Regions from separate parts of the Gottfriedia sp. NPDC058432 genome, predicted to be linked through region 1. Evidence: predicted binding sites of a transcription regulator. Region 1 holds the regulator's gene; each other region holds the start of a gene.
What was found. Region 1 encodes Rex, which represses fermentation and respiration genes when NADH is low (regulators of the CRP and FNR family bind a similar motif). Its sites were predicted from a motif close to TTGTGAAATATTTCACAA; they were not measured.

Region 1 (6,400 bases):
GGTATTGGCTGCTAACGGGCGCTATTTTAATGGATTAGTTTGCCCATTATTTGACGCAAGACGTAATTTATTATTTACAGGTCTATATGATTTTAGAGGGCAGGTTACTAATGATGTATTAGAAGACTGCAATATTGACCGAAGTATCTGGATTGAAAAGCTTAAATCTTATAATGAACAAATCTTATTTATTGGTAATGATGTATCAATACATAAAGAGTTTATTATTGAGCATTTAAAAGATAAAGCTGTCTTTGCAAAAGAGAGTTTGAATAACCAGAGACCAAGTGAACTGTTTACATGTAGCTTAGAAGAAAAAGAAGAATCAGTTCATAATTTTGCACCAGAATATTTAAGATTATCAGAAGCAGAAGCTAATTGGCTAGCAAGCCAAGAAAAGTAGGAGGATAATATGATCTCATCGGTTGCTTTTCGTAAAATGAAAGAAGAAGATTTAGATCAAATAGTAGAAATTGAAAAACAATCATTCCCTACACCCTGGACATATGATGCTTTTTATAATGAATTATATTCAAATCAATTTGCCAATTATATAGTGGCTGAAGTTGATGAGAAAATAATTGGCTATTGTGGATTATGGGTGGTCATAGACGAAGGACATATTACAAATATAGCTATTTTGCCAGATTATAGGGGAGTAGGCCTTGGTGAAAAGTTACTTCGAGCGGTAATGGAAACTGCTAAAAATCTTGGAGCTGATACATTAACATTAGAAGTAAGAGTATCAAATCATGTAGCAAAAGGACTGTATCAAAAGCTAGGATTCCAAGATGGTGGTATTCGAAAAAGCTATTATACAGATAATTTTGAGGATGCATTAGTTATGTGGGTGAATTTGAAATGATAAATGAAAATTGTTTAATTCTTGCTATAGAGACAAGCTGTGATGAAACTTCAGCAGCAGTTGTTAAAAATGGAAATGAAATTTTAAGTAACGTAGTAGCTACTCAGATAGATATTCATAAACGTTTTGGTGGAGTTGTACCTGAAGTTGCATCACGATTGCATGTTGAGCAGATAACTTTGGTAATCGAAGAAGCTATGAAGCAAGCACAGGTAAAATATGAAGATCTAGCAGCCGTTGCTGTTACAGAAGGTCCAGGGCTTGTAGGAGCGTTACTAATTGGGGTAAATGCGGCAAAAGCAATTGCATTTGCACATGGATTACCGCTTATAGGAGTTCACCACATTGCTGGTCATATTTATGCTAATCAACTAGTAAAGCCCCTGCAATATCCGCTATTAGCCTTAGTAGTTTCTGGTGGACATACTGAGCTTGTCTACATGAAGGAAGATGGCATCTTTGAGGTTATAGGTGAAACAAGGGATGATGCAGCAGGGGAAGCTTATGATAAGGTCGCTAGAACACTTAAATTACCTTATCCAGGTGGTCCTCACATTGATCGACTAGCGCAAGAAGGAAATGCAACTATTCCTTTTCCTAGAGCATGGTTAGAAGAGGGTAGCTATGATTTTAGTTTTAGTGGATTAAAGTCAGCAGTTATTAATTATATGCATAATGCTGAACAAAGAGGCGAGGAAGTATCACCAGCTGATGTCGCAGCAGGCTTCCAAGAGAGTGTAATTGAAGTAATTGTTTCAAAAACAATTCAAGCTGCAAAAGAATATAACGTTAAACAAGTTTTATTAGCCGGCGGAGTGGCAGCTAATAAAGGGTTGAGAGCTACATTACAAAACGAGATGAATGCTTTGAGTAATATAGAATTAGTTATACCACCACTATCACTTTGTACTGATAATGCTGCAATGATTGGCGCTGCTGCATTTATCCGTTTAAAACAAGGAAAACTAGGTAATTTGGCATTAAACGGGAATCCAGGCTTGGATTTAGAGAATATGTAAGAAGTACTTATTCACAGTTTTTTTATAAAATGTGGATAAGTACTTTTTATTTGTTAAAAACTTATTAAACTATGTGAACAAAAATGTGAATAACATTGCTGTATTTCTGTGGATAATGTGTATAAACCTGTGTAAAAGCTAAATTATAATTGAATATATGTGGATAAATATGTAGATAAGTAAAAACGGATAGCAAAAAGCATATCCGTTTAATCAATTATTCTTGTAAGTTCTCCCATTCTTCCATTAGGTCTATTAACTTAGCTTCGAAATCATTTTTCTTATTTGTTAATTCCTGTACTAATTGAAAATCACCGTAAACTTCTGGCTTACATAATTCTAGTTCGATCGTCTCTATATCAAGCTCATACTGAGATATATTACTTTCAATTTCCTCTATACGTCGCTGAGTTTGACGAAGTTTTTTCTTTAATTCTTTGTCTTGTTGATAATCAGAAATTGGCTGAGAGGATTGTTTAACTTGTGTTAATGTAGCCTCTTTTTCTGCTTGTTCTTTTTCGAATGCTTCGTTTTTCTTAAATTGGTAATAGTCATAATCACCCAAATAAATTGATAATCCTGCTTTTGCTAGTTCAAAAGTTTTTGTGGATAATCTGTTCATAAAGTAACGATCATGAGAAACGAATAAAATTGTTCCAGGGTAATCTAACAAAGCATTTTCTAATACTTCTTTACTATCTAAATCTAAGTGGTTAGTAGGCTCATCAAGAATTAGAAAATTAGCTTTTTTCATCATAAGTTTAGCCAATGCTAATCTTGCCTTTTCTCCACCACTTAAAGAGGTAACATTTTTAGTTACATCATCTCCAGAAAATAAAAAGTTCCCTAATATTGTCCGAATTTCTTGTTCGGGCTTTAATGGATAATCATCCCAAAGTTCGTCTAATACTCTCTTATTAGAAGTTAGTTTTGCTTGCTCTTGATCATAGTAACCAACCGAAACATTTGCACCAAAATCAATCGTTCCCTGTAATTTTTCTAAGTCTCCAATAATCGTTTTAAGTAATGTCGATTTACCAACACCATTTGGACCGACTAATGCGACACTATCGCCTCGATTTAGTACGAATTTCATTGTCTGATCAATTGTTGGGATCCGATCATAGCCAATAAATAAATCTTGTACAGACAACACATCATTACCGCTTTGTTTTTCAATTGAAAATGAAAAATTAGCTGAAGATTCATCTCCAAGTGGTTTGTCTAATCTTACCATTCGATCTAATTGTTTTCTTCGACTTTGGGCTCTTTTTGTAGTTGAAGCACGCGCAATATTACGCTGCACAAAATCTTCAAGTTTATTGATTTCCTCTTGTTGTTTTTCGAACTGTTTTAACTCTTGTTCATATTGAGCTGCCTTTAGATCAAGATACTTACTATAATTACCAACAAAACGTTGATGCTTATGATTAGATATTTCATAAACAATATTAACAACTTGATCAAGGAAATATCGATCGTGGGAAACGATTAATACTGCACCAGGATATGACTGTAAGTAGCGCTCTAACCAACTAAGAGTGTCAATATCCAAATGGTTCGTAGGCTCATCCAGAATTAACAAATCAGGCTTCGTCAATAATAGCTTACCTAATGCCAGTCTTGTCTTTTGTCCGCCGCTTAACGAAGAAATTTTTGTTTCGTAATCTTCATTACTAAAACCTAAACCACTAATAATTGAACGAATATCTGCTTCAAACTGGTAACCACCGTTTTCTTTGAAAGTATATTGAAGATGATCATATTCATTCATAACCTTGTCATAAACGGCTTGGTTAGAATAAACATCCTCTCTTGTCATTTTAACTTCTAATTTTCTCATATTGTCTTGCATCTCTACTAAATGATTGAAAACAGAATAATATTCTTCCCAAATCGTTTGATCGCTTTGTAAACCAGTGTTTTGGGCTAGGTAGCCTACAGTAACATCTTTAGGTTTATTTATTTCACCGCCATCATAGGATATTTCACCTGCTATGATTTTCAGTAATGTAGATTTTCCAGCACCATTACGTCCAACAATGGCAACTCGATCACTCGTTTGAACTTCTAATTTTATATTTGAAAGTATAATGTCACTACCAAAATACTTTGAGACATTATTTACTTGTAAAAGAATCATGGATAACACCTCATTGCAAAATTTTTTATCTATGTAACTGTAGACTGTCAAAATTCTTAAATATAGTGTATATTTTACATTAGAACAAGTACTTTATTACTAAAATAAAGTCAAATTACACACCATAGTAAAAAGAATTACAGTAAGTGGGGGATTAAAAAATGGATTCGGAACAAATTAAAATTCCACAAGCTACTGCTAAACGTCTACCTTTATATTACCGTTTTATAAAGAATTTGTCTTTATCAGGTAAACAAAGAGTTTCTTCAGCAGAGTTAAGTGAAGCAGTAAAGGTAGATTCCGCTACAATCAGAAGAGATTTTTCTTATTTTGGAGCACTCGGTAAAAAAGGTTATGGCTATAACGTAAATTATTTATTAACTTTTTTCTCGAAAGCGCTTAACCAACATGAAGTTATGAAAGTTGCATTAATTGGTGTTGGTAATTTAGGAACTGCATTCTTACACTATAATTTTATAAAAAATAATAATACTAAAATTGAGATGGCATTTGATATTGATCCAAATAAAATTGGTACTGAAATAGGTGGAGTACCCGTTTATAATCTAGATAATCTAGAGGACGTTATGAATGAAGATATTCAAATCGTTATATTAACTGTTCCTGCACCTGTGGCTCAATCAATAGCTGATCGATTAAATGGAAAAAATATTAGAGGAATTTTAAATTTCACACCTGCCCGAATTAGTGTACCAGAACATATTCGCATTCATCATATAGACCTAGCAGTTGAACTGCAAACATTGGCATATTTTTTACAACAATAAATTCATATTAAAATAAAAACCCCCAAAAATTTGGGGGTTTTTAATGTAAATTGATCTGCTGAAAAACGACAAAAGAGTTCATTAACATATGTGTTAAGATTGGAACCATAATTGAGTTTGTTCGTTTATACAGGTAACAAAATACAAAACCGATTAGAAAGTAAGATAAGAAGAAGGGTATGTCTCCGTGCATAAGCGAAAAAATCGCTGAACTAATCCCTGCAGAAATAATAAATGGTAAACGATTATAAAGTCTTTTAAAAATGATTCGACGAAAAATAATCTCTTCTAAAATTGGTGCAACTAGACTTGGGATGATAATAAAAGCTGGATTAAGCTTAGCAATGTTTATGATATTCTGAGTATTTTCTGAGCCTTTATGTAAATCAAATACATAAATTAAAATTAAATTACAAACAATTTGAGTTAGCATTGTTATGAAGTAACCTAAGATAACCCAATTGATTATTGTACGATAATTAGTTTTTAGATTCTTTATTCCTTCATAAATGGGCTTATGTAATAAGATAAGTATAATAATTAACCCAGTTACGAAACTAATACAACCCCATAATGCCACCGCTTCAAGAGAAGCTGTTTTCTGATCCACTCCAACGTATAAGTTACTATTTAATAAATAGGGCACCCCAAAAACCGCTGAATACTGAAGAACGACATACGTTAATAAAATCCACAAATCTCTAGTTTTCAATACGATAGCTCCTTTGTGTTGATATTTTTCATAACTCAAAGGTTTATAACAACACGTACATTATTTTACGCGTTTCTTTTGTTTCTTAAAAGAAATTTTCACTTTTTATTTTACTTTTGATTGTAAAGAAAAAAACTTATTAAATTTCGACAAGAAAAGTGCCTGCTTCGGACTTGCAAAATTTTTTGATATTATTTAAACTAATAATTGTGTTAGCACTCAATATACATGAGTGCTAAAAAATAATGATTTGATTATTGAGGAGGTATTTACACATGTTAAAGCCATTAGGTGATCGTGTTGTAATTGAGCTTGTTGAGTCTGAAGAAAAAACTGCTAGTGGTATCGTGTTACCAGGTAGTGCACAAGAAAAGCCACAAGAAGGCAAAGTTGTTGCAGTAGGTACTGGTCGAGTACTTGAAAATGGTGAGCGCGTTGCTTTAGAAGTATCTGTAGGTGACCGCATTATCTTCTCTAAATATTCAGGAACAGAAGTTAAGTACGGTGGTACTGAATACTTAGTACTTCGCGAAAACGATATTCTTGCAATCTTAGGTTAATAAAATAAAAATACTTAAATTAAAAAATATACTTTTTATATTATAAGGAGGTCATTTTCATGGCAAAGGACATTAGATTTGGTGAAGAAGCACGTCGCGCAATGTTACGTGGTGTAGACGCTTTAGCTGATGCTGTAAAAGTAACTTTAGGACCAAAAGGACGTAATGTAGTACTTGAGAAAAAATTCGGTTCTCCATTAATTACAAATGATGGTGTTACAATCGCTAAAGAAATCGAATTAGAAGATGCATTTGAAAATATGGGTGCAAAATTAGTTGCAGAAGTTGCTAGCAAAACAAATGATGTTGCTGG
Region 2 (6,400 bases), on a different contig from region 1:
TAGACGAGTAATTATTCAACCTGTGTATGAACGTGATGATGAATTAGCAGAACTTTTTAAACCATTATCTGACTCTCTTTCTAATATTTTTAATCAGTATGATGACAAAGAGTTAACATTATTATTTAAATTTTGGAATGATATTAATGAATTGATTCCAAAAGAGACTAAAGAATTAAATAAGGGGGAAACTTAATGGTTTCAAAAGAGAGTAAGGTTGGCTTTGTCGTAGCAGGTCTATTATTAGGAATGCTGATGGCGGCTATGGATAACACAATTGTTTCAGCTTCAATGCCGACAATTGTTGGAGAACTAGGTGGTTTAGACCAATTTATTTGGGTAACCTCTGCCTATTTGGTTGCTACTATGGCAAGTATGCCGATTTTTGGTAAGTTATCAGATATGTATGGACGTAAACGATTTTATTTATTAGGACTTATCATTTTCTTAATTGGTTCCGCATTATGTGGAACAGCAAATAGCATTATTCAATTAAGTATTTATCGTGCGATTCAAGGAATTGGCGGAGGTTCACTAATGCCAATCGCCTTTACAATTATTTTCGATATTTTCCCACCAGAAAAACGAGGAAAAATGACTGGTTTATTTGGTGCAGTTTTTGGTCTTTCTAGTGTATTTGGACCACTTTTAGGTGCTTATATTACTGATCAAATTGATTGGCGCTGGATTTTCTACATCAATTTACCTTTAGGTATTATTTCTTTATATTTAATTTCACAGTTTTATAAAGAAAACCTTCAGCTTAGAAAACTTAAAATCGACTGGTTTGGTGCGATTACACTTGTTGGTTCAGTTGTCAGTTTAATGTTTGCTCTTGAATTAGGTGGAAATGAGTACGATTGGAATTCTGCTCCAATTATTTCCTTATTTGCAATCTTTGCAGTATTATTTATCGCATTTATTCTAATTGAAAGAAAAGTTGAAGAGCCAATTATTTCATTTAGCTTATTTAAAAAGCAACTGTTTGCAGCAACACAGGGTGTTGCATTTTTCTACGGTTCTGCTTTCATTATTACGACTGTATTAATTCCACTTTTTGTTCAATCAGTTTTTGGTGGTACAGCTACAAATTCTGGTATCATTCTTATTCCGATGATGCTTGGTTCGGTTGTAGGTAGCCAAGTAGCAGGTCAATCAGTACGTAAATTTAGTTACAGAAGCATCATGTTAGTTTCAGTTGTTTTATTCTTTATTGGAATGTATTTATTAAGCACTTTAGATACTGATACAGCTAGATCAACAGTAACATTCTACATGATTATCGCTGGTCTTGGGATGGGCTGTTCATTCTCATTATTAAGTATGGCAACTCAACACAAAATCGAACCTCAAAAACGAGGCATCGCTACATCAACAAATACTTTCTTTAGAACATTAGGTATGACAATTGGTGTAACAATTTTTGGTACAATTCAAAACCACGTATTTAAAAATAAATTAAGTGATTTACTTGGAAATATTAGCGCATTTGGCGGAAAAGTTGATTCACGAGCATTATTATCCGCTGATGCAAGAGCTAAAATTCCACCAGAAGTACTTCATAAAATCTCAGAAGCAATGGCACATTCAGTTGCAACTACTTTCAAATGGACATTAATTCCGATTACTTTAGGTTTTATCGCGATTATCTTAATGGGTAAAGAAAAATTAACATTTGAAGTAAAAGAAAATAGAGCTAAAAAAGCTCAATAAAAATAAAGCCAAACCCATTCTAATATGGATTTGGCTTATTTTTTTCTTCTATTAAATACTTTGAATAATACATTTGGAATACTTTATAAATCTCTATTATTTCTTCAATTTCATCACTTAACATTATTTCCATTTCATTCATTTGTTCTCTTTTTAATTCAAATGATTGCAAGCTATCTTCATATTTATTTAGCATTTCATAAAAAAACGTACAGTCAATTTTACATATAGAACCATCCGAGTAGTGGCCTGATTCTCTTAATAATGTATTCCAAGAAAGTTCACCATTTTTAGAACTTAAAAAAAGACACGCTAAATGTAGGTTATTAAATTTTATATAAAAGTCCGGGCTTAATGTTTCTAGGTCAGAGTAAGCATATTCAGAAACAATCCCACTTGCATCATTTGAGCTTTTAGTAATCGCTAATTCTAAAATCCAGTAAGGTGGATTTTCTAAAGACTCAATAATTGAATCACACCACAAATAGTAGTGTTTGTAAAAAATTAATCCTGAATCGATCATCTCTACAATTATTTTAGCATTGTTTTTGGTTAGGTCTATACTCATCCTCCAACTATCACCCCCTATCTTATTGCTCATAGTCATCTTAAACCGTTATTCAAATAATGTATACGTTCGTTCAATAACCTATCTAAGAATTCACTTATACCCTTACAATCTTTGAAATAATTTATTTATTAGTTTAAAGATTTCATGTGATTTAAGTCACAAACAATGATTATATCCCGCCATATAATAAGTTTATTCAAATTGTTAGGGGGATGAATGATGTTTTGTAACCAATGTGAACAAACTCCGGTTGGTGGTTGTAAGATTGTAGGTGTATGTGGAAAAGATGAAACAATTGCAAGTTTACAAGATACGATGGTTTATGGGTTAAAAGGAATTGCAGCTTATCGTACACATGCTGCTCAATTAGGGTATACCGATCCATTTGTTGACCAAGTAACACATGAAGCTCTGTATATGACTTTAACAAATTCTAATTTTAACTTACAAGAACACATTGATATGGCTATGAAAGTAGGTAAAGCCGCAATTCGTGTAATGGAGCTATTAGATGAAGCCCATACAAAACATTTTGGAATTCCTGAACCTGTTCAAGTTTCTTCTAATAAAATCGAAGGAAAATGCATTGTTGTGACTGGCCACAATTTATTTGCATTAGAAGAATTGTTAAAACAAACAGACGGGAAAGGTTTAAATATTTACACACACTCTGAAATGCTACCTGCTCACGGTTATCCAGCATTAAAAAAATATACACATTTAAAAGGTAACATCGGAAAAGCTTGGTTTGATCAAAGACGTTTATTTGAAAAATTCCCTGGAGCGATTTTAGCAACCACAAACTGTGTGATGCCAATAAAGGGAAGTTATGCAGATCGCTTCTTCTCATATGAAGTGGCGGGATTAGAAGGAGTAACAAAGATTATAGAGGAAGATTTTTCGCCATTAATTCAACGTGCATTAGAACTACCAGAAGCAAATATAGAATCAGAAGAAGTAATGACTACTGGTTACCATCACGAAACAGTTTTATCTATTGCTCCTGAAATTGTAGAAGCTGTAAAAAATGGGAAGATTCAACGCTTCTTTGTTGTAGCAGGTTGTGACGCCCCAGGAAAAGGTGGAGAATATTATCGTGAGCTTGTCACATCTTTACCAAATGATACAGTAGTTTTAACAACCTCTTGCGGTAAATTTCGCTTTAATGATGTAGATTACGGTACTGTAACTGGTACAAACATTCCTAGATTTATAGATTTAGGGCAATGCAATAATTCAGTTTCAACAATAAAAATTGCGGCTGCATTAGCGGATGCATTTAATTGTAGTGTCAATGATTTGCCTGTAAGTATTATACTTTCTTGGTTTGAGCAAAAAGCCGTGGCTATATTATTAGGGTTATTTAGCCTTGGAATCCAAGATATTCGAATCGGACCTAAAGCACCAGACTTTATTAATGAAGGCGTATTAAATGTATTAGTTGATACATTTGGCTTAAAATTAATTACGAATGCACAAGACGATTTGAAAACAATTTTACAAGGATAATAGCCTGAATGAACAATGAACTTCTCTTAAAAGAGAAGTTCTTTTATTTATTTTTCAGTTCCAACATCAATGAATGCTTAGAGTTTGTTCAATCATTTCGAACGTATTTTTCTGTGTTGCTATATACCATATTTCAAAATAAAAATAAATAAACAACTATAGATAAATAGTTGTTTCAGTGTGTAGACAAAGTACTAAATACTTGATTTTCAGACTGATTGCAAGCGCTTGTCTTTCGAGGCACGAAGCATGGTGAGGAGCGGAGTTACCTTTAGGCGGTAATGAGCACCGCAGACAGGCGAAGTAACGAAGAAAGCGAGCGTTTGGCGGGCAGTCTGAAACAACTATAGATAAATAGTTGTTTCTTATCCACCAATATAAGACATTTCAATTTTACGATTTTTATGACTTTCTTCTGTGCGGATCTCAGAGTATCTGTCATCTCTTTTTTCCCATAATGATTGAATTATTGCTGAAATGTATTGATCTGTAACGCCAGTGCGCAACATTTTTCTTAAGTCATACCCTTCTGAAGCGAATAGACAGGTGTATAGCTTTCCATCTGTAGATAGGCGCGCTCTCGTACATGAACCGCAGAAAGTTTCTGTAACTGATGAGATAAATCCGACCTCAGTATTCGTTCCTTTATATCGATATCGTTTTGCTACCTCGCCAATGAAATTCTGCTCTACTGGCTCCAACTGATATTGTTCTTGGAACAGATCGTAAACTTGCTTCTTCGAGATAACATCTTTAAAATTCCATCCATTTGTACACCCTACATCCATATACTCTATAAATCGTAATGTAATATTTTTCTCTTTAAAAAAATGAACCATTGGTAATACTTCAGTATCATTTAACCCTTTCTTTACTACCATATTTACTTTGACTTCTAACCCTGCTTCTCTAGCTGCAATAATTCCGTTTAAGACTGTGGAAACGCTCGTATTCATATTATTTATCTTCATGAAAACTTTATCATCCAAGGAATCTAAGCTCACATTTACGCGGCAAATTCCGGCTTCTTTAAGTGCTTTGGCGTTTTTTGCCAAAAATACACCATTTGTTGTTAACGTCACATATTTAATTCCTTCAATTTTTGAAAGACGATTAATCAGTATTGGTAGATCTTTTCTTAAAAGAGGTTCCCCTCCTGTTAAACGAATCTTTTCTACACCTATTTTTGCAAATAATTTAGCTAATCGAACAATTTCCTCAAAGGATAGGATTTCATCTTTACTCATAAAGGGATAGTCAACCCCAAATATCTCTTTAGGCATACAATAACTGCATCTAAAGTTACAACGGTCTGTTACAGATATTCTTAAATCTCGAAGTGGTCGATTGCGGGTATCGAGGATATTGGTCATTTTTTCCTCCCCCTTCTTCTTATGTATGATTTTTAGCTAATATTAGCATACAAAGTTATTTCACCTTATGATGTATGTCACAATCTCGTTGTTTAAGCTATTCAGTATTTATGTTCCAGAATGCCTCTTTGAAAGAGTTACTTTCCATTTGCAAAATGCAAGTTTAACCAGCTACTACGTCAATCTTTCATATTCTATATCCTTAGAGTTCTATGCTATTTAATAGAATGGTATTATAATAATAAATGTAATACATAAAATACTTGTTTTCTTGATAAATACATAAAATCAATGATGTTCAACTATAACGAAGCGGAGATACTTTGATGGAAAAAAATAATAATAGAAAAAGTGACCTTTCAATCGTTTCTAAAGATTTGGCTTCCTTATTACAGTCGATTGGATCAACTCGTTCAGTAAAAAAAGGCACCTTCTTATTTCAAGAAGGAGAAGATGCTACAGAATTGTATCTAATTAAATCAGGAATGATCCAAATAAGTAAGCTGACTTTAAATGGTGATGAATTAAATCTTCGTATTTGTAAAAAAGATGACTTAATCGGAGAATTGACTCTCTTTTCAGAGAATGCAAATTATATGCTTAGCGCATACGCATTAGAAGAATCAGAAGTGCAGGTCATTCCGAAAGATATTTTGGAGAAAAAACTAATTAACCATGCTCCATTGACATTTGAATTTATGAAATGGATTTCTACTCATCTTAGAAAAAATCAATCAAAGATTCGAGACTTAGTATTGAGTGGTAAAAAAGGCGCACTTTACTCTACACTCATCCGTATATCGAACTCTTACGGAGAAATAATAGAAAACGGAATTCTTCTTAATATTCATCTTACCAATCAAGAATTAGCTAAGTTTTGTGCTGCTACTAGAGAAAGTGTTAATCGGATGTTAAGTGATTTAAGGAAAAAAGATGTTATTAGTTATACTCCCGATGGAAAAATTATCATCAAAGATTTACAATTTCTTAAAAATGAAATCGGCTGTGATAATTGCCCAAAAGATATATGTAACATAGATTAGTTCTTTATAAGACTATTTAAGTATAAAGCTGATTAAATTTGTCTTTACATAATATTATTAAATACTTGATATTAAGTAACCTTAACTTTACTTCTAACTAGTTAAGGTTATTTATTTTTTAATTACTTGTATTTCTCTTTAAAATAGATTGGTCCTCCAAATTCCCCCTCCTTTCCCACCATCTAACTGAT
Region 3 (6,400 bases), on a different contig from region 1:
ACACATTTTTCCTCTTGTAACTGGCCAGTCATATCTCGGCTCTACCCCAACTATCTTTCCTGATTTCTCATTCACACGTATATGCATTCCACACTGCATTCCACAATAACAACAATGAGTAGTAATTAATTTTTCTCCTGGCTTTTGAAGGTTTTTAACACCTTCTTTGACGATGTATTGGCTCATTCTTCACGATCCCCTTTGTTATATTGATTAATATCTTTTTGAACTTCCTCTGGAAAATGATAATAGTCATCAGATCTCTTTTTGCTAAAACCAGACATTTGAATTCCATTTAATGTAGAGATTGGATCACTGCTTTTAAGATGTGGCTCTGAATTTAGTTGCTTCATGACCCTAATTCTTCTTCGACATGGTAAACAATAGTCTGAGAGATAACTTCTATCTTCAAGTTGTAAATCAAAGCTTTGGGCAGATAATATATCTTTTACATCGCTAATTTGATCATCAGAACTATAGGGTGTCCCACATCTTTTACATGGCCTCGTATCTACCCTAAGTTCTTGTTGATAGTTCATAGGAACTGCTGTTGCTAATGGACGGATCGGTAAATGAAATAGCTTTCCGAATGGAAAATAGATCAGTAAAATTACGACTGTCAATTGGTGAATAAGTGTTAAGTAATGATGCATCCAACCATCTAAAAGTACATATGAAACAGTTAATAGAAGTCCTGTCACTGTTACAGCTAGTAGTAAATATAAAGGTAATAAATCAAATTCAGCTCGTTGTGTAACCTTCACATCTTGACTCATAATTCTTCTTACGATTGCCATGATGACACCAACAAGAACCATACTAGCTGTAATGTTTAACCCGTTGTAAACCATTTCAGCGAATATACCGTGTGCTGCCATTGTAATTGTATCTACACCCATAACGACAATCGTGTATGTATTTGGATCAACGAGCTCAAAGTGCATCCAGCCAAATGTCAAACCAAAGGTGATTGCAAAGGAACCAATACATCCCCAAGAAATTAGTAAATGCTGTACACCTCTGTAAATACCCCTTTTAAAGATAAATTTCTGTAAGAAAATATTTTCTAGCGCTGTCTTGGTGATCGATAATAGATTACGTTTTTTTCGAGAATTTTCTTTTAAATTTTTCAAACTACGCCTTATAACTTGATGTGTTGCCGGCCTGATAAGCCATGCAGACATCCTGATCGTTAAGCCTACTGCAAAAATGAGTGAAGAAATAAAATAACCCATTAATGCCATATCGAAGTGTAAAAACCGGTCCGTTCCAACCCACGTTGTAAAGAGTAGAAGCAAAATAATAAAAAATGAATACATACTGCTTTTTGAGTAAAATGAGCGTTCGAAGGATTTTCTCATCTCATGTTCAACCTCCATGTGACTTTTTTAACATCGAAGTGCCTGATAAATTGATAAAATTGGGTACATGATGAAGTCTTCTTCTTTGTCATAATTGTACAGAAAGACTGTATCCAAGACTGTGAAGTACATCACACAATAGACCCTTAAAATTTAAAAAGAGGTGTGAACATGTTAGCAGGTAATGTAATCGCTATAACAAGTGGAAAAGGTGGGGTAGGTAAGTCAACTGTAGCGGCAAATCTTGCAGTTTCACTTGCGAGACAAGGAAAAAGAGTTGCTTTAATTGACTTAGATATTTATGGATTTAGCATTCCTAAAATGATGGAAATCGACATCAGTCCAAAAACCTTTAACGGAAAAATCATCCCTGTGGAGTCACACGGAGTAAAAATTATTTCGATGGGTTTTTTCATCAAAAACAACGATCCGGTTGTTTGGAGAGGCCCTATGTTAGGAAAAATGGTTGAGCATTTCAGTAAAGATGTCATTTGGGGAGAATTAGACTATTGCATTCTAGATATGCCTCCAGGGACCGGTGATATTGCACTTGATATGCATCACACCATTCCTCAAAGTAAGGAAATCATTGTCACCACCCCTCATCAAACAGCATCAATTGTCGCCGAGAGAGCAGGTACGATGGCCCAAAAAGCAAATCATGAAATTCTTGGAGTAGTTGAAAATATGTCTTATTTCCAACCTATAGATCGTTCTGAGAAGTACTACATATTCGGAAAAGGAGGTGGCGATTTATTAGCCGATCGATTAGGAACCGAAGTACTTGCCAAACTTCCGATCGAGGAAGTTATCGAGAATTCACCTACTCCGTCCATATACGATGAGAAAACTAGTTTATTTCATCATTATAAAGAGTTAGCTACAACTATTAATCTGAAATTTAACGCTCTAAATGCTGTTATAAGAGATTGAACTATACTAAAATAGCGACTTCACTTAGCTGAAGTCGCTTTTGTATATTGATACTTTGCAGTAAAAATGGGCAGAATCTACAAAAACAGAAAACTAGTTACCACTAAGAATATGACAGAATTGATAATCTCAATGATCCCTAATTGCATAATAGTAAGTTTTTTATTGTATAAAGAAATTGCTCTTATCAAACTAGGAACAAAAGGGAGAATCCAAAGCCAAGACTCTTTTAAAGTAAAAATAAATAATAGAACGATAAAATGGTATCCCCACGAATACCAACGAAATCTCTTATTCTTTTTTTCTCGAATCATTGATTTCACAAAAAATGTACTACCTAAAAAGAACAAAAATACGAAGAGTGCTACACTCCAGCCTTCCCTTGTAAGTGCCCTCTTCCCTATATAAAAACTAGCCAATCCACCTATACAAAAAACACCAATCGCAACCATGTCATTCGTAAAGGCTCGTTCGTTTTTTCTCTTAACGAAATATATGTTTAATAGAAAGAATGGAAGCATAGCTAGACCGAAGTATATCAATCTCCATTCAGCAAACATAACGAGTGCTAAAAATACGAATGAAATGAAAAAATAACCTAACGCCCAATAAAAATAAAATGACACTTGTTTTCCTTTGATCACCATAATTAATGGATAGGCAGCAAGGTATAGAAAAAACCAGCCTATAAATAAAGGGATATGAATTAAACGAAATGAACTTGCGGCAACTCCAAGTATATATGGAATTAAAAGCATTGCCCAAGCACCGTGTTGGTTTGGAACTACTATTTTCACAATATAGCACCCACTTTCCTTATTATTCTTACATCATACTCAAACGATTATGGGTTTTCTGTGATTAAGTTCACTATCCTTTTTATGTTTGAGAATTTCATAAAGCCCCATTTACTTTAATAGAGCCTAAAATATAAAACTATTCCCAACAAGAAAAAAGCCCCTTAAAAAAGGGACTTTTTTACTCATCCTTTGCAACTCCACCAACGGACCAATTTTCTTTTTCGAATTCGTTTATTAAAATTCTTACTTGTGCTGGCTGAACATCCAATGTACGACATACAACTTCATTAATTTCTCTCATTAATTGCTTTTTTAATTCTGGACTTCTTCCTTCAATCAATTGAATTTGAATGATTGGCATATTGTATTACCTCGTTACCTGTAGTTCCATTGTCTCGATTCCATCAAATCGTGCTTCTACACTATCGCCCTCTTCAACATGGATCGCTTCTGTAATTCCACCCGTTAAGATAATCATCCCTGGTTCAATTTGTTCGCCGTTTTTACTTAGCATCTGCACCAACTTTACGACGGATTCTACTGGATGATCTAGTACATCAGAACTTACACCACTTTGTACTTTTACGCCATTTTTGTATAATTCAACATTAATTTCATCCCAAGAAGTATATGTAGGTGAATATTGTTGTTTACCAATAATAAATTTTGATGACGATGCATTATCTGCTACTACATCTGTTAGCGTAAATGAGAAATTTTTATATCGACTATCAATTACTTCTAATGCAGGTACAATATACTCAGTTGCTTCCCATACATCTTTTGCTGTTACATCCTGTCCAAATAATGGCTTGTTGATCATAAATGCTATTTCTGGCTCAACCCTCGGATGGATTAAACCTTCCATCTTTAATTCTTTTTCTTCTAATTCCATCGATTTTGTTAAGCGTCCATAAATCGGCTCGTCAACATTAACAGATTTTTGTTTAGCAATACTTGTTAGTCCCATTTTCCAACCAATTAATGGATCACCATTTTTAATCGCATTATCAATACTTAATTTTTGAATTTCATAAGCATTATTAACGTTTAATTCTGGATGTTCAATCGTAATTTTATCCATTTCTAGACCCTTTTTTTGGTGCATATATATTTTATTCGCGATTTCAGTTATCATAAAACCCGTCTCCTCTCAAAAAACAGACAATTTTTTATTTGCTAACATACAAGCAACTTCTTGAATCATATCCTCTTGCCCACCGACTACTTTTTGTTTTCCTAATTCAATTAAGATATCTCTTGCATCAACATTCCATTTTTTAGCTGCTCGATTAGCATGTAATAGAAAACTAGAATACACTCCTGCATAGCCTAAAATTAGACTACCTTTTGTAATCTCTTGTGGTGTTTGAAGAATTGGCGCAACGATTTCCTCTGCTAAGTCCATCATTTTATAGAAATCAATTCCTGTCTTGATTCCTAATCGTTCTAACACTCCAATTAACACTTCAGTTTGTGTATTTCCTGCTCCAGCACCTAAGCAACGTACGCTGCCATCAATTCTAGTAGATCCTTCTTCAATCGCTACTAGTGTATTTGACATCGCTAGAGAAAGATTATTATGTGCATGGAATCCAACTTCAATATCAAGGGACCCTCGTAAAGCAGCAATACGGTCTTTTACTTCATGTGGAAGAAACGCACCTGCAGAGTCAACCATATATACAACGTCCGCACCATAACTTTCCATCAATTTGGCTTGTTCTACTAATTTTTCAACTGGTGCCATATGGGACATCATTAAAAAACCGACAGTTTCTAATCCAAGCTCTTTAGACATGGAAATATGTTGTTTCGAAACATCAGCTTCAGTAACATGTGTAGCTATACGAGCCATTTTTGCTCCGATTTTTGCTGCCGTTTTTAATTCATTTACTGTTCCAATACCAGGTAATAGTAAGACAGCAATCTTTGAATGATTACATGAATTTACCGCTGCTTCGATCAATTCAAATTCATTCGTTGTTGATAAACCATATTGTAATGAAGAACCACCTAAACCATCTCCATGTGATACTTCAATAAAAGGCATTTTTGCATCATCAAGAGCCTTCGCAATTCGAACGACTTGATCTACTGTATATGAATGAGCAATTGCATGACTTCCATCTCGAAGTGCTACTTCAGTTACAATGACTTCTTTTCCAAACATTGCACTCCCTCACTTTCTTTAAGCACTTTTTTAAACAGTTTTTACAACTTCATATTGTGCAATCTCTTCTGCTACTTTTACTGCTGATGCAGTCATAATATCTAAGTTTCCTGCATAGCTAGGTAAGTAGTCCCCTGATCCTTGAACTTCTAAATATACAGTTATAGTTGAACCATCTATGATTGGTTCCATTCTTAAACGGTATCCTGGAACATACGCTTGAACCTTTTTCACCATTTGTTTAACGGAATGAATCATGCTTTCATGGTTAAAATCTTCATTCGTAACTTTACAATAAACTGTATCTCTCATCATAATTGGCGGTTCTGCTGGATTTAAAATAATGATTGCTTTTCCTTTTTTAGCTCCACCAATCTCTTCAAGTCCTCTAGCCGTTGTTACAGTAAACTCGTCGATATTAGCACGTGTACCAGGACCGGCACTTCTTGAGCTAATTGTTGCAACGATTTCTGCGTACTCAACTTCGGCAATTTGACCTACCGCATGAACGATTGGGATTGTTGCTTGCCCACCACATGTTATTAAATTGACATTCCTTTCGACTATATGTGAACCTAAATTGACAGGTGGTACGACAAATGGCCCAATTGCCGCTGGCGTTAAATCGATCACGCGCTTCTTTAATTCACCAAGTACTTTTGCATGATGAAAATGAGCTTTTGCAGAAGTCGCATCAAACAATAAATCAGCCAGTTCTTTTCGTTCAATGAAACCTTGAATACCATTATCGATTACTTCAACTCCTAATTCCTTCGCACGGTTTAACCCATCAGATTCTGGATCAATTCCGATCATCGTTGTTAATTCTAGAAATGGATTATTCTGTAATTTCATCATTAAATCTGTTCCAATATTCCCCGAACCAATGATTCCGACTTTTAATTTATTCATAATTACCACCTCATTTATTTAAATGAAATCGAGACTTCACCTAGTAATGGGAACTTCGCAGTAAATAAGTCCCCAGCATTTGCATTAATTGCAGCTGACAAAGCTCCTGATAAAATAATTTCTCCTGCATTTAGCGAGATTCCAAATTCACTTAATTTATTGGCTAACCATGCTACACAATGAATTGGGTTTCCTAGCACTGCTTCTCCCTTACCTGAATT
Region 4 (6,400 bases), on a different contig from region 1:
ATTATTGGAACTGGTTCGAGCGGGGTACAAGCTATTCCAGTTATTGCAGAACAGGCAGGTCTTCTAACTGTATTCCAGCGTACACCTCAATATAGTGCACCAGCAAGAAACCATCTTTATGACCCGGAATATATACGAAAATCTAAAGCAAACTTTAAAGAAATTAAAAAACAAATGAGAGAATCGACTGGCGGCCAACCGGTTGTACCACCTACACAATCTGCTTTAGAGGTCAATCTAATAGAAAGAAACAAAATATATGAAGATAGTTGGAAAAATGGTGGACTGGGACTCTTTGGGGCTTTCACTGATCTCACAATTGATGAAAGAGCAAATGAGACAGTTGCTGAATTTATAAGATCAAAAATTAGTGAAATTGTACATGATTCAGAAGTTGCCAAAAAATTAATGCCATACTATTACTATGGGACAAAACGTCCAATTATTGATACAAATTACTACGAAACCTATAATCGTGGAAACGTATCTTTAGTTGATGTGAAGAACGATTCAATTGAATCAATTACACCTAATGGGTTGAAAACAATCAACAATGAATATGAATTAGATGTGGTTGTATTTGCTACTGGGTATGATGGAATGACTGGACCATTAATGAAGATTGATATTAAAGGAAAAGATGGAATTAGTTTGAAAGAAAAATGGGACGGAGGAGCACAAACGAGAACATATCTTGGAATTGCTAATGCAGGTTTCCCTAATATGTTTATGATTACTGGGCCTGAAAGTCCTTCAGTACTTAGCAACATGCCAGTTTCAATTGAGCAACACGTAGAATGGATCGCTGATTGTATTCAGTTCTTACGTACGAAAGAAATTGATATTATTGAAGCTAATGTTGATGCAGAGATTGAATGGAGCAGGCATTGTAGGGAAGTTGCAGAAGCAACGCTATTTACAAAAACAGATTCATGGTACACCGGGGCAAATATTAAAGGAAAACCACGAGGATTTCAAATTTACCTTGGTGGTGTAGGAGCATATCGTAAAAAATGTGATGAAATAGCAACAAATGGATATGAAGGTTTTGTATTAACCTCAACAGCAGTTCATTAATTAGAATACAACACATTGAAAAACACTTCTTTTTATAGAGAAGTGTTTTTCAATGTGCTTAAAGTTTAGTACTTCATAAGTGGTTCATGAGTAAGTAAAACAGCGAAAAGATGAATATAACTTACTTACAATTAGTTGGAGTGTAAATAGAACAGATCTCTCCAAGTATTAAAATTCATTTAATGAAAGTTGAATTAATCCACAAATTCAGAGTAAAAATAGTATAATGATATGTATTTAAATTTCATTAATAGTATAAATATTCAATTTGCTATTTGTTAGAGTTAAAAAGGGGAGAGTTTTAATTTGTTTGCATCAAAAAAATCTATCTTTAAAGGGACCTCATTTACGAATTTTTGGGTCTCTCGTATGTTTACTTCGACTTCATTTCAGATGCTATCGGTGGCAATTGGATGGCAAATGTATGATTTGACACATGACGCGTTTAGTCTGGGGCTAGTTGGTTTGGCGCAATTTATTCCAATGGTCTTACTTACTTTAGTAGTTGGTCAAGTTGCTGACAGGGTTGATCGTCGGAAGATTGTTCTCATATGCCAAATGGTAGAAGCTATAATAGCAGGGCTTCTATTATATGGTAATTTTGCTAATTGGCTTGGCAAAGAGGAAATATTAATTGCTGCTTTTATACTCGGTGCATGCCGTACTTTTGAAGGACCTGCTTCTTCTGCATTATTACCTCAAGTTGTGCCAAAGTCTATTTTACAGCAAGCCATTTCTTGGAGTACATCTGCAGGTCAAACAGCACAAATACTAGGGCCATCTCTTGGTGGTGTATTATTTTCGGTAGGACCAGCATACGTATATGCAACGTCAGCAATTGCTTTATTACTTTCATCAATCCTAACATTTTTTATAAAATTAGACAGTCAATTTATTCGAAAATCAGAACCAGTAACTTTACGTACAATGCTTATGGGGTTAGAATTTGTCTATAAGCACCCAATCATTTTAGGAACGATATCACTTGATTTATTTGCCGTTTTACTCGGAGGAGCTACAGCACTTTTACCAATTTATGCGCAAGATATTTTACATACAGGTGCTTGGGGCTTAGGGCTAATGCGTACTGCACCAGCTGTTGGAGCATTAATCATGTCTTTAATTTTAGCTTATTTTCCACTTAAAAGATCATATGGTCCAATATTATTTGGAGCGTTAGGTATTTTTGGGCTGGCAACTATGCTATTTGCAATCTCAACAAACTTAGTCATCTCATTAATTGCATTATTTATCATCGGAGCCTCGGATGTAGTCAGCGTAGTAATACGTTCTTCGCTAGTTCAGCTACAGACACCGGATGATATGAGAGGCAGAGTAAATGCTGTAAATTCTCTATTTATTGGAACTTCAAATCAGCTCGGGGAATTTGAATCTGGAACGATGGCTGGATTAATTGGTGCGGTACCAGCTGTATTTGTGGGTGGACTTGGAACGATATTAGTTGCAGGACTTTGGATGTATTTATTCCCTTCACTTAGAAGAATTAATTCACTTTCTGGAGAGAAAACAGAAAAAGCAGGATAATTTGCTAAAGGAGATTTTATGGAAAATACTAAAAAAACCTTTGAAACGATTGATGAATATATTTCACAATTTCAGCCAGATGTTCAGGAAAAGTTACAAGCCTTAAGAAAAACTGTAAAAGAAGTTGTGCCAAATGCTGTAGAGAGAATTAGTTACCAAATGCCTACATTTGCGCTTAATAAAAATTTAGTACATTTTGCTGCATTTAAACATCATATTGGATTTTACCCTGGAGCAAGTGGTATTGCAGCATTTAAACAAGAATTATCAGTTTATAAAGGTGCTAAAGGATCTGTACAATTTCCGTTAAACGATCCACTTCCATTTGATCTAATAAAAAAGATTGTAAAGTATAGAGAAGTTGAGGATATTAAAAAAGCAGAAGAGAAATTAAAAAAGAAAAAATAAGTTCGGGACCTCTAAAGCTATTTTTAGCTTTGGAGGTTTTTTGGAAAAAAGGCTGAAGCTTTTGTTCAAAATTTTGACATGTAATTTTCGTTAAAACATTACTTTATCCGTTATACTAAACTTGTATTTAGATAGGAAAAACAATTAATAAATGATGAAGTTGATTTTTTTTAGTAAAACTTGTGAACAATTTCACAAAGTATACTTGGGGGCTAGAAAAGATGAAAAGAAAATTATTGATGATTGGTAATGGTATGGCAGGAGTTCGAAGTATAGAAGAGATTTTAAAAAGAAATAAAGATTTATTTGAAATTACGATAATAGGTGATGAACCTTATCCAAACTATAACCGAATCATGTTATCAAATGTATTACAAGGAAAAACAAACTTCGATGAAATCAATATTAATGATTGGAATTGGTATAGAGAGAATCAAATTACATTACTCACAAATGAAAAAGTGTCAAAAATATGTACAACAGAAAAAAAAGTTGAAACAGAAAAAGGGAAAACGCTTTTATATGATGAACTTATTTTAGCTACTGGATCTAGTGCCTTTATACTCCCTATTCCAGGAAATGATCTGCAAGGTGTAATCGGTTTTCGTACAATTCAAGATACTGAATTAATGATTGATTATGCAAAAAAATATAAAAAAGCAGTAGTAATTGGGGGAGGCCTATTAGGCTTAGAAGCAGCAAGAGGCTTAATTGATCGAGGAATGGAAGTTTATGTTGTTCATTTACTTCCTACATTAATGGAACAACAATTAGATGAAACTGCTGCGAAAATGCTAAAAAAAGATTTAGAAGCACAAGGAATGAACTTCTTAATGGAAAAACAAACGATTTCAATAAATGGAACGAATCGTGTAGAAGGGATTAGTTTTTCGGATGGAACTTCATTAGATTGTGATTTAGTCGTTATGGCAGTAGGAATTAGACCTAATATTTCTTTAGCAAAAGAAGCAGGAATCGATGCAAACCGTGCAATAGTTGTAAACGATTTTATGCAAACATCTGAACCATCCATTTATGCAGTGGGTGAATGTGCTGAGCATAACGGAACTACTTATGGGTTAGTAGCACCGTTGTATGAACAAGGGATTGTGCTTGCTGATCATATGACTGGTAATTTAACAAACGGATATAAAGGAAGCATTTTATCAACTCAGTTAAAAGTATCTGGTTGTGATTTATTCTCTGGGGGATTTATCCATGAAGAAGAAGATATGCAGGCGATCATAGTAAATGACCAATTTGCTGGACTTTACAAAAAAGTAATAGTGAAAGATGAAAAAGTTGTTGGAGTAGTTTTATATGGTGACGCATCGGATGGAAATCGATTATTCAACATGTTGAAAAATGAAACAAATATAAGAGAATACACAAGTGCTTCTATTCTCCATAAATCAGGTGAGGACTCTGGTGAAGATTTTGTTCTTACAATGAGTGCAAATGATACAGTTTGTGGATGTAATGGGGTCACGAAAGGTACAATTGTTCAATCAATTTTAGAACAAGAACTTACTACGTTTGAAGATGTGAAAAGTTGCACAAAGGCTGGTGCATCATGTGGAAAATGTAAAGGAATGGTTGAAAGTATTTTAGCAGCTACATTAGGTGCTACATTTGATCCTAATGCTGCAAAACCTGGTATGTGTGGATGTACAACATTATCTCGTGATGAAGTTATAAATGAAATCAAAGAAAAAGGATTACAAACTCCTAGAAAGGTTCGCATTGTATTAGAGTTTGAAAATGAAGAAGGATGTTCAAAATGCCGTCCAGCTCTAAATTATTATTTAAGAATGATGTATCCAAATGATTATCTTGATGATAAATCATCACGCTTCGTTAATGAAAGAATGGAAGGAAATATTCAAAAAGATGGGTCATTCTCAATCGTACCGCGAATGTATGGGGGAGTAACGACAGGTGATGAATTAATTAAACTTGGTGAAGTAGCAAATAAATTCAACGTACCTTTAGTAAAAGTTACAGGTGCGAGCCGTGTTGGTTTATATGGTGTTAAAAAAGAAGAGGTACCTAAAGTTTGGGAAGAATTAGGAATGCGTTCAGGATATGCTTACTCTAAGTCTCTTAGAAATGTTAAATCATGCGTCGGTAATCGATTTTGCCGATTTGGAACACAAGATTCATTAGGATTAGGTATCCAATTAGAAAAAGCTATCGAAATGGTTGATACGCCACATAAGATGAAAATGGGTGTTACAGGATGTCCTCGAAATTGCGCCGAGGTGCTTACTAAGGACTTTGGAGTAATCTGTGTGGAAAATGGGTTCCAGCTTTACTTTGGCGGTAATGGTGGAACAGAAGTTAGAGAATGTGATTTGTTAACTACTGTAACTACAGAAGAAGAAGTCGTTCACATGGCAAAAGCTTATGTTCAATACTATCGCGAAACAGGAGTTTACGGAGAACGTACTGCTCCTTGGGTAGAGCGAATCGGAGTGGAAATCATTAAAGAAGTATTGTTAAACAAAGAACAAGAAAATGCACTAGTAGAGAAATTTGATCAAGCAAAATCAACATATGAAGAAGCATGGGGCCAAGCGCTTACTAATCAATTAGATCTATATGAGGTTATTAGAAAGTAATTGCAAACATGAGAGGAGCAAAAAAATGATCACTACACAAGAGAAGATAAAAATTATTGATTTAGCTTCTTTACCAATTCAAATTGGAAAAGAAGTAGTGATAAAAGGGGAATCAATTGCTTTATTCCGTTTATCAAATGAAGATGTTCGAGCAATCGAAGGTATTTGTCCAGGGACAAATGGACCACTTGCTGAAGGGATTGTTTCAGGTGAATATGTGTACTGCCCCCTTCGTGACTGGAAAATTTCATTAATAACTGGTGAAGTTCAAAAACCAGATGATGGAACTGTAAAAACATATAAAACCGAAGTAATCGACGGTTATGTTTATATTACGGTGTAACTTATGAAAAAAAAATCAGGATTTATTTCATTTGTAGGTGCAGGACCTGGGGATTTAGGATTAATAACAGAAAAAGGATTGAAATGTATTCGAGAAGCTGAAGTCATTTTATATGATCGACTTGCTAATCCAAGGCTACTTCGTGAAGCGAATGAAAATTGTGAGTTCATTTACTGTGGGAAGCTCCCTAACAGACATATTATGCGTCAAGAAATGATTAATCAAACTTTAGTAACATTTGCCCTAGATGGGAAATATGTCGTTCGATTAAAAGGCGGAGACCCTTCCGTTTTTGGACGAGTAGGTGAAGAAGCAGAGGAAGCTTCAAAGCATGATATACCTTTTGAAATTATTCCGGGAATTACTTCTAGCATTGCTGCAGCAGCATATGCTGGAATCCCAGTTA

Region 2: the regulator Rex is predicted to act here: its motif matches at 2,429-2,446, upstream of hcp (hydroxylamine reductase).
Region 3: the regulator Rex is predicted to act here: its motif matches at 3,150-3,167, upstream of ACFWM3_RS12365 (YwiC-like family protein).
Region 4: the regulator Rex is predicted to act here: its motif matches at 3,211-3,228, upstream of nirB (nitrite reductase large subunit NirB).

The regions. Positions count from the first base shown of each region.
Region 1 is NZ_JBHXLC010000043.1:17,173-23,572, reverse strand. Features, by position in the region: gene tsaB (tRNA (adenosine(37)-N6)-threonylcarbamoyltransferase complex dimerization subunit type 1 TsaB) at 1-403, shown strand, start outside; gene rimI (ribosomal protein S18-alanine N-acetyltransferase) at 413-865, shown strand; gene tsaD (tRNA (adenosine(37)-N6)-threonylcarbamoyltransferase complex transferase subunit TsaD) at 862-1,884, shown strand; gene ACFWM3_RS24205 (ABC-F family ATP-binding cassette domain-containing protein) at 2,102-4,027, opposite strand; gene ACFWM3_RS24200 (redox-sensing transcriptional repressor Rex) at 4,189-4,815, shown strand; gene ACFWM3_RS24195 (CPBP family intramembrane glutamic endopeptidase) at 4,856-5,527, opposite strand; gene groES (co-chaperone GroES) at 5,803-6,087, shown strand; gene groL (chaperonin GroEL) at 6,147-6,400, shown strand, end outside.
Region 2 is NZ_JBHXLC010000010.1:89,250-95,649, forward strand. Features, by position in the region: gene ACFWM3_RS12250 (MarR family winged helix-turn-helix transcriptional regulator) at 1-196, shown strand, start outside; gene ACFWM3_RS12255 (MDR family MFS transporter) at 196-1,713, shown strand; gene ACFWM3_RS12260 (hypothetical protein) at 1,733-2,281, opposite strand; gene hcp (hydroxylamine reductase) at 2,504-3,793, shown strand; gene moaA (GTP 3',8-cyclase MoaA) at 4,159-5,166, opposite strand; gene ACFWM3_RS12275 (Crp/Fnr family transcriptional regulator) at 5,493-6,209, shown strand.
Region 3 is NZ_JBHXLC010000010.1:115,947-122,346, forward strand. Features, by position in the region: gene fdhF (formate dehydrogenase subunit alpha) at 1-186, opposite strand, end outside; gene ACFWM3_RS12355 (MFS transporter) at 183-1,361, opposite strand; partial or broken gene ACFWM3_RS12360 (Mrp/NBP35 family ATP-binding protein) at 1,551-2,294, shown strand; gene ACFWM3_RS12365 (YwiC-like family protein) at 2,372-3,091, opposite strand; gene ACFWM3_RS12370 (tautomerase family protein) at 3,273-3,455, opposite strand; gene ACFWM3_RS12375 (2-keto-4-pentenoate hydratase) at 3,462-4,232, opposite strand; gene dmpG (4-hydroxy-2-oxovalerate aldolase) at 4,248-5,267, opposite strand; gene ACFWM3_RS12385 (acetaldehyde dehydrogenase (acetylating)) at 5,298-6,179, opposite strand; gene ACFWM3_RS12390 (2-keto-4-pentenoate hydratase) at 6,194-6,400, opposite strand, start outside.
Region 4 is NZ_JBHXLC010000019.1:73,594-79,993, forward strand. Features, by position in the region: gene ACFWM3_RS17700 (flavin-containing monooxygenase) at 1-1,077, shown strand, start outside; gene ACFWM3_RS17705 (MFS transporter) at 1,384-2,622, shown strand; gene ACFWM3_RS17710 (iron chaperone) at 2,641-3,030, shown strand; gene nirB (nitrite reductase large subunit NirB) at 3,252-5,651, shown strand; gene nirD (nitrite reductase small subunit NirD) at 5,677-5,994, shown strand; gene cobA (uroporphyrinogen-III C-methyltransferase) at 5,998-6,400, shown strand, end outside.